One region of the Caballeronia jiangsuensis genome, then DNA from elsewhere that is predicted to be linked to it. Evidence: riboswitches for the same ligand, from Rfam matches in the RefSeq annotation. Region 1 holds a riboswitch; the other holds the start of a gene.
What was found. Region 1 has a riboswitch for thiamine pyrophosphate ahead of thiC (phosphomethylpyrimidine synthase ThiC). Riboswitches for the same ligand answer to the same signal wherever they lie in the genome.
Positions count from the first base shown of each region.

Region 2: linked by a shared signal. The riboswitch ahead of PQR08_RS24645 (FAD-dependent oxidoreductase) and the one ahead of thiC (phosphomethylpyrimidine synthase ThiC) in region 1 are both predicted to bind thiamine pyrophosphate.

Region 1 is NZ_JAQQDB010000009.1:51,981-59,569, forward strand. It holds gene PQR08_RS11670 (YadA family autotransporter adhesin) at 1-307, opposite strand, end outside; gene PQR08_RS11675 (hypothetical protein) at 610-864, opposite strand; gene PQR08_RS11680 (EamA family transporter) at 938-1,879, opposite strand; TPP riboswitch at 2,124-2,265, shown strand; gene thiC (phosphomethylpyrimidine synthase ThiC) at 2,412-4,343, shown strand; gene PQR08_RS11690 (YMGG-like glycine zipper-containing protein) at 4,638-4,817, shown strand; gene PQR08_RS11695 (hypothetical protein) at 5,027-5,527, shown strand; gene PQR08_RS11700 (L-lactate permease) at 6,178-7,589, shown strand, end outside.
Region 2 is NZ_JAQQDB010000025.1:73,180-80,768, forward strand. It holds gene PQR08_RS24640 (ABC transporter ATP-binding protein/permease) at 1-584, opposite strand, end outside; TPP riboswitch at 816-940, shown strand; gene PQR08_RS24645 (FAD-dependent oxidoreductase) at 1,124-2,272, shown strand; gene thiS (sulfur carrier protein ThiS) at 2,289-2,486, shown strand; gene PQR08_RS24655 (thiazole synthase) at 2,510-3,316, shown strand; gene thiE (thiamine phosphate synthase) at 3,313-4,398, shown strand; gene PQR08_RS24665 (ABC transporter ATP-binding protein) at 4,496-5,311, shown strand; gene mlaE (lipid asymmetry maintenance ABC transporter permease subunit MlaE) at 5,308-6,075, shown strand; gene mlaD (outer membrane lipid asymmetry maintenance protein MlaD) at 6,170-6,751, shown strand; gene PQR08_RS24680 (MlaA family lipoprotein) at 6,762-7,589, shown strand, end outside.

The sequences.
Region 1 (7,589 bases):
TAAACGCCCTCGTGTAGTTTCCGATCAAAACGGCTCCCGGACCATCGGCATTAACTTGGTGATCGCCGATCATGGTCGCCAGTGCATCTGTATGGTTGTCGTCGCCATAGATATTCGTACCGTCTCGCGGCACGGGCCCCATCCAAGACTCGCCCAACGTGTTGTTCCAGCCTGTGATCGTCCCGGCCGAAGCACCGGAACCCGCCAGAACGGCCATGCTAATCAACACCCCCGTCATGACCGGCTTAAACCGAATTTGATTACGCTTCATATATAATTCCCCGATAACAAAATATTTGATGTACATCCCTCGCTGCGTTCGAATTCCGGCCAAGGTTCCCGAACGTAGCTTTCTTTTTCGCTCACGCGAAAATCACTTGCAACACGTGTTATCTCGCTGCCCGCAAATTACTGGCATTCCGCCGTATCACGGATAACGAGACATCAGAATCGCTTTGTTTGATGTTTTCAGGCGTTCGAAGAGTCGTTTATGACGAACGTCCACCGTAACAATCAGTAATATGATTGTTTGCGGACAGCATTATAGTCAGACGATTGAAGGCACTGTTGATTGCACCGCTTTTTGACAAATCACAGTGAGTTAGGCCGTCAACTCTTTGCGTCGCTGAGAAAGGGGCTGAAATCGGAAGGCGTGTTTAGCGTTGTGCCGTCGACCAGTTCGTCGTCACTGGCTCTTCCATGACGCTCCATGACCTTGATGAAGATGTCCTGTTCGCCGCCATTCGCGTGAATAGTCGACTTGCCCGACATCTCGCTGACCGTCTGCGCGACTTCTTCCAAGAACCGGGCATTTTCCCGCGTGTTACCAAATCCCGTGACACTCGGATTGAAATGCCAGGGCAAGTGCGAAGACAGGTCGTTTCACTCTGCCGGCTTCAGGCGCGAAAGCCGTTTCGCGTCAATTCACAACCAGCGCTTAAGCCAATCCCCGCCGCCGATAATCAAACCAGAACGAAAGCCCGACCGAAAGCAAAATCACGACCGTCGCGATAACAGTCCATTGCGTGATGATTTCCCCGAGCAGCAACGCCCCCAGCAATACCGCAACGACCGGATTCACATAAAGACAACTCGTCGCGACAATCGTGCTCGTATTCCGAATCAAAAAGTTATACGCGACATACGCCGCCATTGATCCGATCACCACGAGATAAATAAACGAAAATCCCGCGCCGACGCTCATATGCGTCACCCGCTCGCCCGCCGCCAGCGCGATACCCGTCGCGATCAATCCGCCGAGCCCGATTTGCAAAGCCGTCGACATCAGCAGATCCGAAGGCTGCGGCAGACGCGTCGCCAGATGCGCGCCGCCCGCCCAAAAAATCGCGGCGCACAGAATCGCCAATGTGCCGACGGTCGAACTAGGAGAAGGATCGCCGTGATTCAGCAGCACGATGCCGATGAGACCCAGCGCCACCGCGAACCATTCACCCCTGGCGACCCCGCGCCCGCTCAACGCGGTGAAGATCGTCGCGAAGAGCGGCACGGTGGCCACCATCACCGCAGCCGTGCCGGTTCCCACCGTGCGCATGCCGTAGGCCATCATCCCGCTCGACAAACCCTCCAGCAATGTGCCGACGATCGCCGCATTGCGCACTTCCCGCGCGCTGGGCCACACCGCCTTGCGATGCACGGCGATCACGAAGAGCCCGACACCAGCGCACAGGTTGCGCAAACCGCCGAGCATGAGCGGCGGAAACGACTCGAGCGACAAATGAATCCCGAGATACGTCGAGCCCCACACGAGATAAACGACGGCCAGCGCAAGCGCGACCTGCCCTTTGAACGAGCGCGGCGCGCGAAACGGAAAACGGTCGGGGAAACTGAACGGCAGACGCGGCGGCGGCAAAGCGGACATGCATTACTCCGCGACGGCTGCGCGCCGGATAACTGCAAAAGGAACAGGGAAATACGCTGCGGCGACTACCAGACTGAACGGCATGACGGGACGAAAGAAGTGCGATTGCGCGAGGAGAGACCGCGCGATCCTCGGGAAAACCCCGATAATCCGCGGAGCCCGACATTATGCAGTAAGCACGGAACGCGTTTGCACAACTTTACGAATGGTTGCCAAGACGCCACGCCGCGGTGTAACGTGTCGGCTGCTAACGCGGGGGTCCTGCGTTGCACATCGCGATCTCGATCGGTTTTATCGACGAAATCGCTTCGTGTGGCGTGGGTGAGAAATACCCTTTGAACCTGATCTGGATAATGCCAGCGCAGGGAAGCGTTCGGGTTCCATGGTTTGCAGCATCCAGCCACTTCTTCCGGACCCGTACCTTTCCATCTCGTTCCTCCCTGTTTAGCTCCTGAATCAGCCGAGCTCGACTGCGTTCGTGTGTGCGTCGTCGTGCTTCGGCAATAAACCATCCCTACAGGAGAGACAGCACATGAATGCCAACCCGAAGTTCCTGTCCGAGAATGCCGTCGTCGATGCCGCCGCCATCGCGCCGCTGCCGAACTCGCGCAAGGTCTACGTAACCGGCTCGACGCCCGACATCCGCGTGCCGATGCGCGAAATCACCCAATCGGACACCCCCGACGGCTTCGGGGCAGAGAAGAACCCGCCGGTGTACGTGTACGACACATCCGGTCCGTACACCGATCCCGACGCGAACATCGACATCCGCGCGGGTCTGCCCGCCGTGCGCGCGCAATGGATTGAAGCACGAGGCGACACCGAACAGCTCGACGGACTGTCGAGCGAATTCGGCCGCGAGCGTGCCGCCGATCCGAAGACGGCCGAACTGCGCTTCCCCGACCTGCATCGTCATCCGCGCCGCGCGCTGGCCGGGAAGAACGTCTCGCAAATGCACTACGCGCGGCAAGGCATCATCACGCCCGAGATGGAGTACATCGCGATCCGCGAAAACCAGCGGCGCGCCGAATATCTCGAAAGCCTGAAGCAGAGCGGCCCGAATGGCGAAAAGCTCGCCGCGATGATGGGTCGCCAGCATCCGGGCCAGGCCTTCGGCGCGGCGGCGTTCGGCAAGGACGCGGCAAAGGAAATCACGCCCGAGTTCGTGCGCGAAGAAGTGGCGCGCGGCCGCGCGATCATCCCCGCGAACATCAATCACCCGGAAAGCGAGCCGATGATCATCGGCCGCAACTTCCTCGTGAAGATCAACGCGAACATCGGCAATTCGGCGGTGACCTCCTCCATCGGCGAGGAAGTCGACAAGATGACCTGGGCGATCCGCTGGGGCGGCGACACGGTCATGGATCTCTCGACGGGCAAGCACATCCACGAAACGCGCGAGTGGATCATCCGCAATTCGCCGGTGCCGATCGGCACGGTGCCGATCTATCAGGCGCTCGAAAAGGTCAACGGCAAGGCCGAGGACCTGACGTGGGAAATCTTCCGCGACACGCTCATCGAGCAGGCGGAACAGGGTGTCGATTACTTCACGATTCACGCGGGCGTGCGCCTGCAATACGTGCCGCTGACCGCCAATCGCATGACCGGCATCGTGTCGCGCGGCGGCTCGATCATGGCGAAGTGGTGCCTCGCGCATCACAAGGAAAGCTTCATCTACGAGCACTTCGAAGACATCTGCGAAATCATGAAGCAATACGATGTCTCGTTCTCGCTCGGCGATGGTCTGCGCCCCGGCTCCATCTACGACGCCAACGACGAAGCGCAGCTCGGCGAACTCAAGACGCTAGGCGAACTCACGCAGATCGCGTGGAAGCACGACGTGCAGGTGATGATCGAAGGCCCCGGCCACGTGCCGATGCAGCTCATCAAGGAGAACATGGACCTGCAACTGGAATGGTGCGACGAAGCGCCGTTCTACACGCTCGGGCCGCTCACGACGGACATCGCGCCGGGCTACGACCACATCACGTCGGGCATCGGCGCCGCGATGATCGGCTGGTTCGGCACCGCGATGCTCTGCTACGTCACGCCGAAGGAGCACCTCGGCCTGCCGAACAAGGACGACGTCAAGGTAGGCATCATCACCTACAAGCTGGCGGCGCACGCGGCGGATCTGGCGAAGGGTCATCCGGGCGCGCAGGTTCGCGACAACGCGTTGTCGAAAGCGCGCTTCGAGTTCCGCTGGGAGGACCAGTTCAACCTCGGCCTCGATCCCGACAAGGCGCGCGAATTCCACGACGAAACCCTGCCGAAGGATTCGGCCAAGGTCGCGCACTTCTGCTCGATGTGCGGCCCGCATTTCTGCTCGATGAAAATCACGCAGGACGTCCGCGATTTCGCCGCGAAGCAAGGCGTGAGCGAAAACGAAGCGCTCGCGAAGGGCATGGAGACGAAGGCGATCGAGTTCGTCAAGAAGGGCTCGGAAATCTACCAGCCGACTTGATGCTTGTTTTTGGCTGACAACGGCCTGTCGCACAGCGCGTGCGGCAGGCCGTTTTTTTATCGGAATCGGGCGCAAAGCCTTGTCGCGTCTGAATGAGCGATCAATCTGACGATTCGGGCACTTTTCCTGCTGAAAAAGCGAACGAACCGGCGAAAACATGGCGGCCCTTGTTGGTCGACGCCGAAAACGGTCACTGCGCGGCTCGCGTAGCCGCGTGTGAACCGGAGCCGATTCATCTCATCATCGAATTGGAGAGTCGACATGAAAAACATCAAACAGATCGGCGCCGCTGCAATGGTCATCGCGTTTCTGGGAGGATTGACCGCTTGCAGCGACATGACCACGCGTCAACGGGATACCGCGATCGGCGCAGGCGTGGGCGCGGCCGGCGGAGCGGTGATCGGCGGCAGCGCACTTTCGACGTTGGGCGGCGCTGCGGTCGGCGGCGTCATCGGCAATCAGGTCGGCAAGTAAGGAGGTGGCCGTTTTAGGCGGCGAAGCGTTGCGCTTCGCCGCGTCAAACCGATTCGCTGTTTCATGTTTGTTACAGAAAGGCGCTTTGGTAATGCTTTGTCACATGACATCGGACGCTTGCGCGCCATCGTTCGTCTAAGCTGTTTCTAACGGACCGTTCGATTTTCATCGAGAAGAGTCCGGCAAGCCGTAGCGCAAGGAGCAGCATCATGATTTCCGCCTTTATTCCCGGACCCAGAACGGCCGCCGCCGCGCTCGCCGCCGGGCTGCTTCTCAGCGGGTGCTATTACCCTTACGGGTATCCGGCTTATCCACCCTATCCCGTCACGAGTGCGACCTACGCGCAGCGTGAGTTCGTCGTTCCCGCATCGGGAGCGGCGGTAGCGGCCTCGCCTGCCACGCTGCCGCCGCAGTACGAGTACGCCGTCGGCTCGCCCTATTCCGACTACTACCAGACCTATCCGTACCCTTATCCGTATCCGTACTATCCGTATGCGGGATATCCGGCGTATTACGGCTATGGATATGGCTACGGCTATCCGGCGGTCTCGATCGGCTTCGGCTACTGGGGCGGCGGCGGTTGCTGCTGGGGTCACGGATGGCACGGCGGCGGCTGGCACGGCAACGGCGGATGGCACGGCGGCGGAGGCGGCTGGCACGGTGGCGGCAGCAGCTGGCACGGTGGCGGGGGCGGCGGCCACGGACACTGAGCGCCGTGTCGCGATCGCGTCGGATGACACAGAAAAGCCGTCCGGCGCACGCCTGCGTAACAAAGCTGCAACATTTTCTGATCGACTCGCGCACTTACGCACACATTACGCAACTGTGCGCTGAGACACTTTCCTTATCCGACAAGGCTTCGACACAATTCGCCAGACGATTGGCACAGTTCTGGCTACATAGCTCCCCTATTCGACACGTCGCAACGGCGACCCAGGTAGCAAACCTCGCGCGCATCGCTGGCGCACTTTCCGTATCGGGGGATCGGACATGATGGCCTTTATGTTTTTCCTGCTGTGGATGCTCGCCTCGCTCGGCCTTTTGACCGTGTGGGTGTTCCGCCAGACGCCATCTGTCCGCCATGACGAACGCGCGCCGGACGCGGTCGCCAAAGGCTGACGCTCTCCACTTCCGCGCAACTCCCGCATCGACGACGCGCCCGCAAGCGCGCGTCCCGTCACGCCGATGCCGCAATGGGCGGGCATTCACGCCTTGACGCAGGCCGTTCGCGCCCTATTCTTAGTGTGCGCGTTATGCGTTTGCTTAAGCCCGCGGCCGGCTCCTGCTAAACATCGAACTCCACGCGCATCGCGGCTTCGCTTCGCGCCGCTTCGGCTCATGACAAAGAGAAGGAGACCCGATGTTCCACCAGCTACTCACCCCGATCGCCAATTCCCTGTTCGCATCGTTCATCGTCGCCGCGCTGCCGATCATCCTCGTGCTCGTGCTGCTGGGCTGGGCGCGCCGCCCCGCGTGGCAGGCATCGCTCGCGGGCTTGATTCTCGCGCTCGTCATCGCCGTGGCGGGCTGGCATTTCCCGGTCGCGCTCGCGCTCGATTCGGTCGCGGCCGGCGCCGTGTTCGCGCTGTGGCCGGTCATGTGGATCGTCTTCGCCGCGATCCTGCTCTACAACGTCGCGCAACGCTCGGGGCGTTTCGAGGCGTTCCGCCTGTGGATGGTCGATAACCTCCCGAACGACCGGCGCATCGTGCTCGTCGTGATCGGCTTCTCGTTCGGCGCGCTCCTCGAAGGGATCTCGGGTTTCGGCACGCCGATCGCGATCACGAGTTCGCTCTTGATCCTGCTCGGTTTCCCGACGCTCGAAGCGCTTACCTTCACACTGATCTTCAACACGGCGCCGGTCGCCTTCGGCGCGCTCGGCGTGCCGATCACCGTGCTCGGCGCGGTCACACACCTGCCGACCGATGCGCTCGCGAAAATGGTCGGCCGCCAGTTGCCGTTCTTCGCGTTCTTCCTGCCGTTTTACGTGATCGGCATTTACGCGGGCTTTCGCAACATGATGCGCGTGTGGCCCGTGCTGCTCGTCTCCGGCGGCGCGTTCGCGCTCACGCAGTTCGTGACGTCGAACTACATCAGCTATGCGCTGACCGACGTGCTTTCGTCGCTCGTCTCGCTGATTCTGACGATCGCGTTCCTGCGCGTGTGGAAGCCCGTCGCCGACGAGCGCTTCGCCGTGAACGTCGAGCGCCTCGGCAACACGGGCGCGACGCTCTCGGGCGGCCACGGCTGGGTGCCGTGGATCGTCGTGTCGGTGGTGGTGATCGTGTGGACGGTGCTCAAGATTTTCCTGATCGGCGACGTCAAGGTGCCGTGGCCAGGTCTCGACAAGGCTGTTTACATTACGCTCTATAACCAGCCGTACGGCGCGATCTGGGACTTCCAGCCGCTCGCGACCGGCACCGCGATCCTGGTGGCGTCGATCATCACGGCGCTGCTCGTGAAGCTGCCCGCGCGCGAGTACGGCGCGGCGATCGCGGACACGTGGGTGCAGACGCGCATCGCGATTCTGACGGTCGCGACGATCGTCGGTCTTGCGTATCTGATGAACTATTCGGGCATGAACTACACGCTGGGTCTGGGCGTGGCGTCGGTCGGGCCGTTCTTCCCGCTCGTGTCCGCGTTCCTCGGCTGGGTGGCCGTGTTCCTCTCCGGCAGCGACACGTCGGGTAACGCGCTCTTCGGCAATCTGCAGGTGGTCGCGGCGAATCAGCTGAACCTGAATCCGGTGCTGATGGCGGCGACCAACTCGTC
Region 2 (7,589 bases), on a different contig from region 1:
ACCATGTAGCCCGGAATCGTGATCGGCGTGGCGCCGAGCGAAAACGTGAGCGCGCCCGCAATGGTCCAGAGAATCGTGATGAAGGTGACGAGCGTGACGAGCGTCGAAAGCAGGTCGAGCGACAGCGAAAGCGTGGTGGTGGCGAAGGACTGGAGGTCGTCGGAAATACGCTGGTCGGGGTTATCGGCGAGGCGATCGCGCTCGATACGGTAGAACGCCTTGTCGCCAAGCCATTGCTCCAGAAACCGGTTGGTGAGCCACTGCCGCCAGCGGAACGCGAGCATCTGCCGCAGATAGCGCCCGTACACCGCGAGCAGGATGTACGCGAACGCGAGGCCCGTGAAGATCAGCAGCAGATGCGGGAAGTCCTTGACGTTCTTGTTCTGCAGCGCGTTGTAGAAGTCGGCGTTCCAGCTGTTGAGCCGGACATTGATCCACACGACCGTCATGTTGATCGCGATGATCGCGACGAGCAGGCCCCACGCGAAACCGCGCTCCTCCGAGACCCAGTAGGGCTTGATGAGGCTCCAGGCCGAGACTTCGTCGGCCTTCTGCTGCGTGCTTTCGGTACGAGTGTTGGTCATGAGCTTCCTGCTGATGCGCCCCGTGGCGCCCGATTGTGACGTCCGCGGCCGGGCCGCGCGCGGCGTTTTCCGGCCCCGTAAATTGTTCCGGGATTCTCTTAACGCTCGCTTAATTTCGTGCGATTGGCCGGCGAACCATGTTCGCGGCATTGTGCCAGAGTGCCGACGCGCGCGATAAAAGGCGGGCAATCCCGGTTTGCAGCGGCTTCGCCTTTCATGTTTTAATGATCCTCGACGAAACAGGGGTGCTTCGCGTGCATCGGCGGCAGGAACGGTCGGCAGCGCGGCGAGGCTGAGAGAGACCCTTTGCACCCGATCCGGGTAATACCGGCGAGGGAAGTTTCCGGAGAACGCGCGAATCCCGCGCCATTCCTCCAGTCTCTTCCAGTATTTTTCTTCCGCCCGGCACGTTTCATCCGATGCCGAGCCGGTCTCTCCGCTGATTTCGTCCTCGTGATGTGGCGTCGCGCCAGCACGGTCGAGATCGCGTACTTCGTCTCCTCGTGCGGTGCAGCGTCACGCCCTTTGGAGACATCGAATTGAACAGGATCGAACAGGGCGCCGCGCGCGGGCAGGACTTCGCCGTCGTCGGCGGCGGGCTCGTCGGACGGCTCGTCGCCTGGCAGCTCGCGGGCGCGGGCCATGACGTCGCGCTCTACGAACGCGGCGATGCGGCGGGCACGCAATCGGCTGCGTGGGTCGCCGCCGCGATGCTCGCGCCGCTCGCGGAAGCGGCGAGCGCGGAGCCGCTCGTGGTCGGCCTCGGCGCGGCGTCGCTCGAACGCTGGCCGCGTCTCATCGAGCAATTGCCCGAGCCGGTCTTCTTTCAGCGCAACGGCACGCTCGTCGTGTGGCACGGTGCCGATCGCGCCGAGGCGCCACTCTTCGAGCGCCGTCTGCGCGCCAATTCGCCTCCCGATCTGCTCGATGGCGGCTTCGTCAAGCTCGCGGGCGCGCAGGTCGCGCAGGCCGAACCCGCGCTCGGAACGCGCTTCGCGCAGGGCTGGCTGCTGCCGAACGAAGGCCAGCTGGATAACCGCCAGGCCCTGAGCGCGCTCGCGGCCGGACTCGCTGCGCGCGGCGTGCGCACGCACTGGAACACGCCGGTCGACGCAATGCCCGACGCCCGCTGGATCATCGATTGCCGTGGTCTGGGCGGAAAGCCCGCGTGGCCCGCGCTGCGCGGCATCCGCGGCGAGGTTGCGCGCGTGCATGCGCCGGGCATCGGGCTTTCGCGGCCGGTGCGGCTGCTGCATCCGCGCTATCCGCTCTATATCGCGCCGAAGGAGAACGATCTGTACGTGATCGGCGCGACGGAAGTGGAAGGCGAAGACATGTCGCCCGTCAGCGTGCGCTCGGCGCTCGAACTGCTGAGCGCGGCTTTCGCCGTGCATCCGGGCTTCGGCGAGGCGCGCATCCTCGAACTGAATTCGCATTGCCGGCCGACCTTGCCGGATCATCGGCCGGCAATTGTCTGGGACGGGGCGCGGACCGTGCGCGTGAACGGCCTGTACCGGCACGGTTTCATGATCGCGCCCGAAGTCGCGGATGCTGCGAGTCATCTGGCCGAAGCGCTCGCTTCAGGCGACGTCGCCGATGCCGACACTTTCTCCGATTTCCGCGGCGCCGCGCGCTGGCCCGAGCTGCTGCACGGCGAGTTCTCGGTCGCGCCCGCGCTTTCGCATTGAGCAAGAGACAAACGAGATGAACATCCACATCAATCAGCGTGTCTTCGATTTGCCCGACACCGCCACCGTTACCGAAGCGCTCGCCGCGTTCGGCGCGAAGCCGCCATTCGCGGTTGCGTTGAACGGCCAGTTCGTCGGGCGCGGCGAGCACGCCACGAAAACGCTCGCCGCGGGCGACAAGCTCGACGTCGTGTCGCCCGTCGCGGGCGGCTGAATTCCGAACCGAAGGATCGAATCATGACCATATCCACCGCCGACGTTCTCACGCTCTACGGCGAGACCTTTCCGAGCCGCGTGCTGCTCGGCACTTCGCGTTATCCGTCGCTGCAATCGCTGTCCGACTCCATCGACGCCGCGCGGCCCGGCATGGTCACGGTCGCGCTGCGCCGCCAGTCGGAAACGGGCGAAGCCGGCTTTTTCGATGTGCTGAAGCGCCACGGCGTCGCGTTGCTTCCCAACACGGCCGGATGTCAGAGCGTCGACGAAGTGCTGACCACCGCCCATATGGCGCGCGAAGTCTTCGAAACGCCGTGGATCAAGCTGGAGCTGATCGGCGACGATTACACGCTGCAGCCCGACCCGATCGGCCTCGTGGAAGCGTCCGCGAAGCTGATCCGCGAAGGTTTCAAGGTGCTGCCGTATTGCACGGAAGACCTCGTGATCGGCAGGCGCCTTCTCGATGCCGGCTGTGAAGCGCTGATGCCGTGGGGCGCGCCGATCGGCACCGGCAAAGGCGTAACCAATCCGTACGGGCTGCGCACGCTGCGCGAGCGGCTGCCGGACGTGCCGCTGATCGTCGATGCCGGTCTCGGTGTGCCGTCGCACGCCTGCCAGGTGATGGAATGGGGCTTCGACGGCGTGCTGCTCAATACGGCCGTATCGCAGGCGACTTTCCCGCCGCAGATGGCGCGGGCCTTTGCGTTGGGCGTCGAAGCGGGGCGCACCGCATTTCTCGCCGGCCCGATGGCCGAGCGCGACAGCGCGCAGGCGAGCACGCCGGTCGTCGGCATGCCGTTCTGGCATCAGGACGGAGGCGCGACATGAGCTTGCTGAATCGCGAAGTTTTCTGGCCGCCGGCCGACGAACTGATCGAAGTCGCCGAGCGGATTCGCGCGCGTCTGGGCGAATGGCCCGCGGCCGAAACGCGCTGGCGCATCTGCCTGACCGCGCCGGAATCGCCGAAAGCCGGCGATCTGATCGTCGCGGCCGAGTTGCACGACGCGGACAGCGCGCGGCTCCTGGCAAGCGGCGCGACGGTGCTCGACGCGCGTGACGGCCGCGTGACGCTGCATCGTGGCGACGAACGTGTCGCGCTGGAAGGCGAATGGTCCGATGATTGGCTGGCCGCGCTCGCCGCCTTCCTCGATTGCAACTTCGAACCGCACGACGCGCTCACGCTCGCGCTCGCCTGGCGCGCGGGCGACGAGAACAAGGCGGACGCCTGGCCTGTCGATTTCGCTACTTTCCCGCGCGTCGCCGATTTGCCGCCGGCTCCCGAGGGCGGCTTCCCGGCGTGTCCCGATCGCCTCGGCCTGTATCCGGTGTTGCCGAGCGCGGACTGGGTGGAACGCGTGCTGGACCTCGGCGTGCGCACCGCGCAATTGCGCCGCAAATCGACCGACGCCACCGATTTGAGCAGCGAAATCGCACGCTCGGTCGAGGCGGGGCGTCGGCATGACGCGCAGCTTTTCATCAACGACCATTGGCGCGAGGCGATCGCGGCGGGCGCGTACGGCGTGCATCTCGGCCAGGAAGACGTGCAGACGGCCGATCTGAACGCGATCGCGAAGGCCGGCGTGCGACTCGGACTATCGACCCACGGCTATTACGAGATGCTGCGCGCGCTGCATTTCAAGCCGAGCTATCTCGCGCTCGGCGCCGTTTTCCCGACCACGACGAAAGTCATGCCGACCAAGCCGCAAGGGCTCGCACGGCTCACGCGCTACGTGCAACTTCTGTCGGGACGCGTGCCGCTCGTCGCGATCGGCGGAATCGACGCCAAGGTGATGCCGGACGTCCTCGCGACGCGCGTCGGCAGCGCTGCGGTCGTGCGCGCGGTCACCGAAGCGGCGGACACGGCGGCGGCGGTCTCGTTGCTGCAACAAATGTTTGCAAGTCAATGGTGAAAAATCCCAAAAACGAAGGGGCGCAAACCTAGGCAAAGCACCGATTGCACGCAGGCCCTATAATTCGGCCTTTTGCGTCAACGGAATCTCTTACCCAGTGCCTGCTTCTTCCGAGACTCTGCTGGAGCTACGCGACGTCGATTTCGGCTACGGCGACCGGCTCGTACTGTCGAACCTGAACATGCGTTTCCCGCGTGGGCAGGTGGTCGCGGTCATGGGCGGCTCCGGCTGCGGCAAAACCACGACCTTGCGCCTGGTCGGCGGCCTCGTGAAGGCGAGCCGCGGCCAGGTCACGTTCGATGGACAGGACGTCGGCGCGCAGACGCGCGACGGTTTGTACGCGCTGCGCCGCAAGATGGGCATGCTGTTTCAGTTCGGCGCGTTGTTTACTGACCAGACCGTGTTCGAGAACGTGGCGTTTCCGCTGCGCGAGCACACCGATCTGCCGGAAGCGTTGATCCGCGATCTCGTGCTGATGAAGCTGAACGCCGTCGGTCTGCGCGGCGCGCGCGATCTCGCACCGTCCGAAATATCGGGTGGCATGGCGCGGCGTGTGGCGCTCGCCCGTGCCATCGCGCTCGATCCGCAGCTCATGATGTACGACGAACCGTTCGCCGGCCTCGATCCCATCTCGCTCGGCATCACGGCGCAACTCATCCGCACGATCAACGACGCGCTCGGCGCAACCTCCATTCTCGTCACGCACGACGTGCCGGAATCGTTCGCCATCGCCGACTACGTGTATTTCATCGCGAACGGCGGCATCCACGCCGAAGGCACGCCGGCGGAGCTGCGCGCATCGCAGGACCCGACCGTGCGCCAGTTCATCGACGGCACGCCGGACGGCCCGTTCAAGTTCCACTACGCGAGCACGCCGCTCGCCGCGGATTTCGGCATCGGAGGGCAGGCATGATCAGCGCGCTCGGACGCTGGGTGCTCGACGGTTTCGGCACCGCGGGCTACGCGACGCGCATGTTCCTGCGCCTCGTGCTCGAATTGTTTTCGCTGTTGCGTCGCCCGCGACTCGTCACGAAACAGATCCACTTCGTCGGCAATTATTCGCTCGTGATCATCGCGGTGTCGGGATTGTTCGTCGGCTTCGTGCTCGGCTTGCAGGGCTATTACACGCTGAGCCGCTACGGCTCGGAGCAGGCGCTCGGCCTGCTCGTCGCGCTTTCGCTCGTGCGCGAGCTCGGGCCGGTCGTCACGGCGCTGTTGTTCGCGGGGCGCGCGGGCACGTCGCTCACCGCCGAAATCGGGCTGATGAAGGCGGGCGAGCAACTCACCGCGATGGAAATGATGGCGGTCGACCCGCTCAAAGTGGTCGTCGCGCCGCGCATGTGGGCGGGCATCATCGCCATGCCGGTTCTCGCGGCCATTTTCAGCGCGGTCGGCATCATCGGGGGCTACGTCGTCGGCGTGATCTTGATCGGTGTCGATCCGGGCGCGTTCTGGTCGCAGATGCAGGGCGGCGTGGATGTATGGCGCGATGTCGGCAATGGCGTCATCAAGAGCATCGTGTTCGGCTTCGCGGTGACGTTCATCGCGTTGTTCCAGGGCTACGAGGCAAAACCGACGCCGGAAGGCGTGTCGCGAGCGACGACCAAGACCGTCGTGTACGCGTCGCTCGCCGTACTCGGGCTCGATTTCCTGCTGACCGCATTGATGTTCAGCTAATGGACCAGGCGCAGGCGCCGGGCAAGGCGCGGGGCGTTGTGAAGGGCACAGACCGTCACGCGCCATCTGCGAAAAGATTCTCTTTGGGAAGACGATGAAAAAGACTGCTCTCGACTTTTGGGTCGGCCTCTTCGTGGTGCTCGGTTTCGTGGCGCTGCTCTTTCTTGCGCTGAAGGCGGGCAACATGAGCTCGCTGTCGTTCCAGCAAACCTACGAGGTGAAACTCAAGTTCGACAACATCGGCGGGCTCAAGGCGCGTGCGCCGGTCAAGAGCGCGGGCGTGACGGTCGGGCGCGTGGGCGGCATCGGTTTCGACTCGAACACGTACCAGGCTGTCGTCACGATCGATATCGACAAGCAGTACCAGTTCCCGAAGGATTCGTCGGCGAAGATCCTGACGTCGGGTCTGCTCGGTGAGCAGTACATCGGCCTCGAGCCGGGCGGCGACGATCAAATGCTGAAGAACGGCGACACCATCACGATGACGCAATCGGCCGTGGTCCTCGAAAACCTGATCGGCCAGTTCCTCTACGACAAGGCGGCGGATTCCGGCGCCTCGAAATCATCGGCAGCGCCGGCAGCGCCTGCGCCCGCACCGGCTTTTCCGGGCGCGGCGAGCGCGATGGGCGCATCGGGCGCGGCTGGGGCGAACGCCGCCTCGGCACCGGCTCAATAAGGAGAACAGCATGCAGGCGATGGGGATGCGGCGCGCAATCATCGTGACGGGCGCGATCGCGCTCGCCGGCTGCACGACGGTGACGACACCAACCAAAGGGGATCCGCTCGAGAGCTACAACCGGACGATGTTCACGATCAACGATACGGTCGATCAGTACGCGTTGAAGCCGGTGGCGAAGGGTTACGTGTGGGCCGTGCCGGAGCCGGTGCGCAACAGCGTGACCAACTTCTTCTCGAATATCGGTGACGTCTACATCGCCGCGAACAATCTGCTGCAGTTGAAGATTGCGGATGGCGTGTCGGACATCATGCGCGTCGCGATCAACACATTGTTCGGCGTCGGCGGCCTGTTCGACGTCGCGACCATCGCGAAGCTGCCGAAGCACTCGGGCGATTTCGGCCTGACGCTCGGTCACTATGGCGTGCCGGCCGGCCCGTATGTCGTGCTGCCGTTGCTCGGGCCGAGCACCGTGCGGGATTCGGCGGGTTTGGTCGTCGATTATTTCGGCAATCCGCTCACCTACGTGAGCCCGGATTCGGTGAGCTGGGCGCTCTATGGCGTGAACCTCATCAATGTGCGCGCGAATTTGCTCGGCGCAACCGACGTGCTCGCCGATGCCGCTCTCGACAAGTACTCTTTCGTGCGTAACGCGTACTTGCAACGCCGTCAGTATCTGATCTCCGGCGGCGAAACCAACATGCCGGATTACGGCGAAGCGCCGCTGCCGAATTACGGCGACGAGGGCGCGGCTCCCGCGGCGGGTGCATCGGCCACAGCGGCTCCGGCTTCGGGCACGGCCGCTGCGCCAGCTCCGGCGAGCGGACCGAGCAGTACG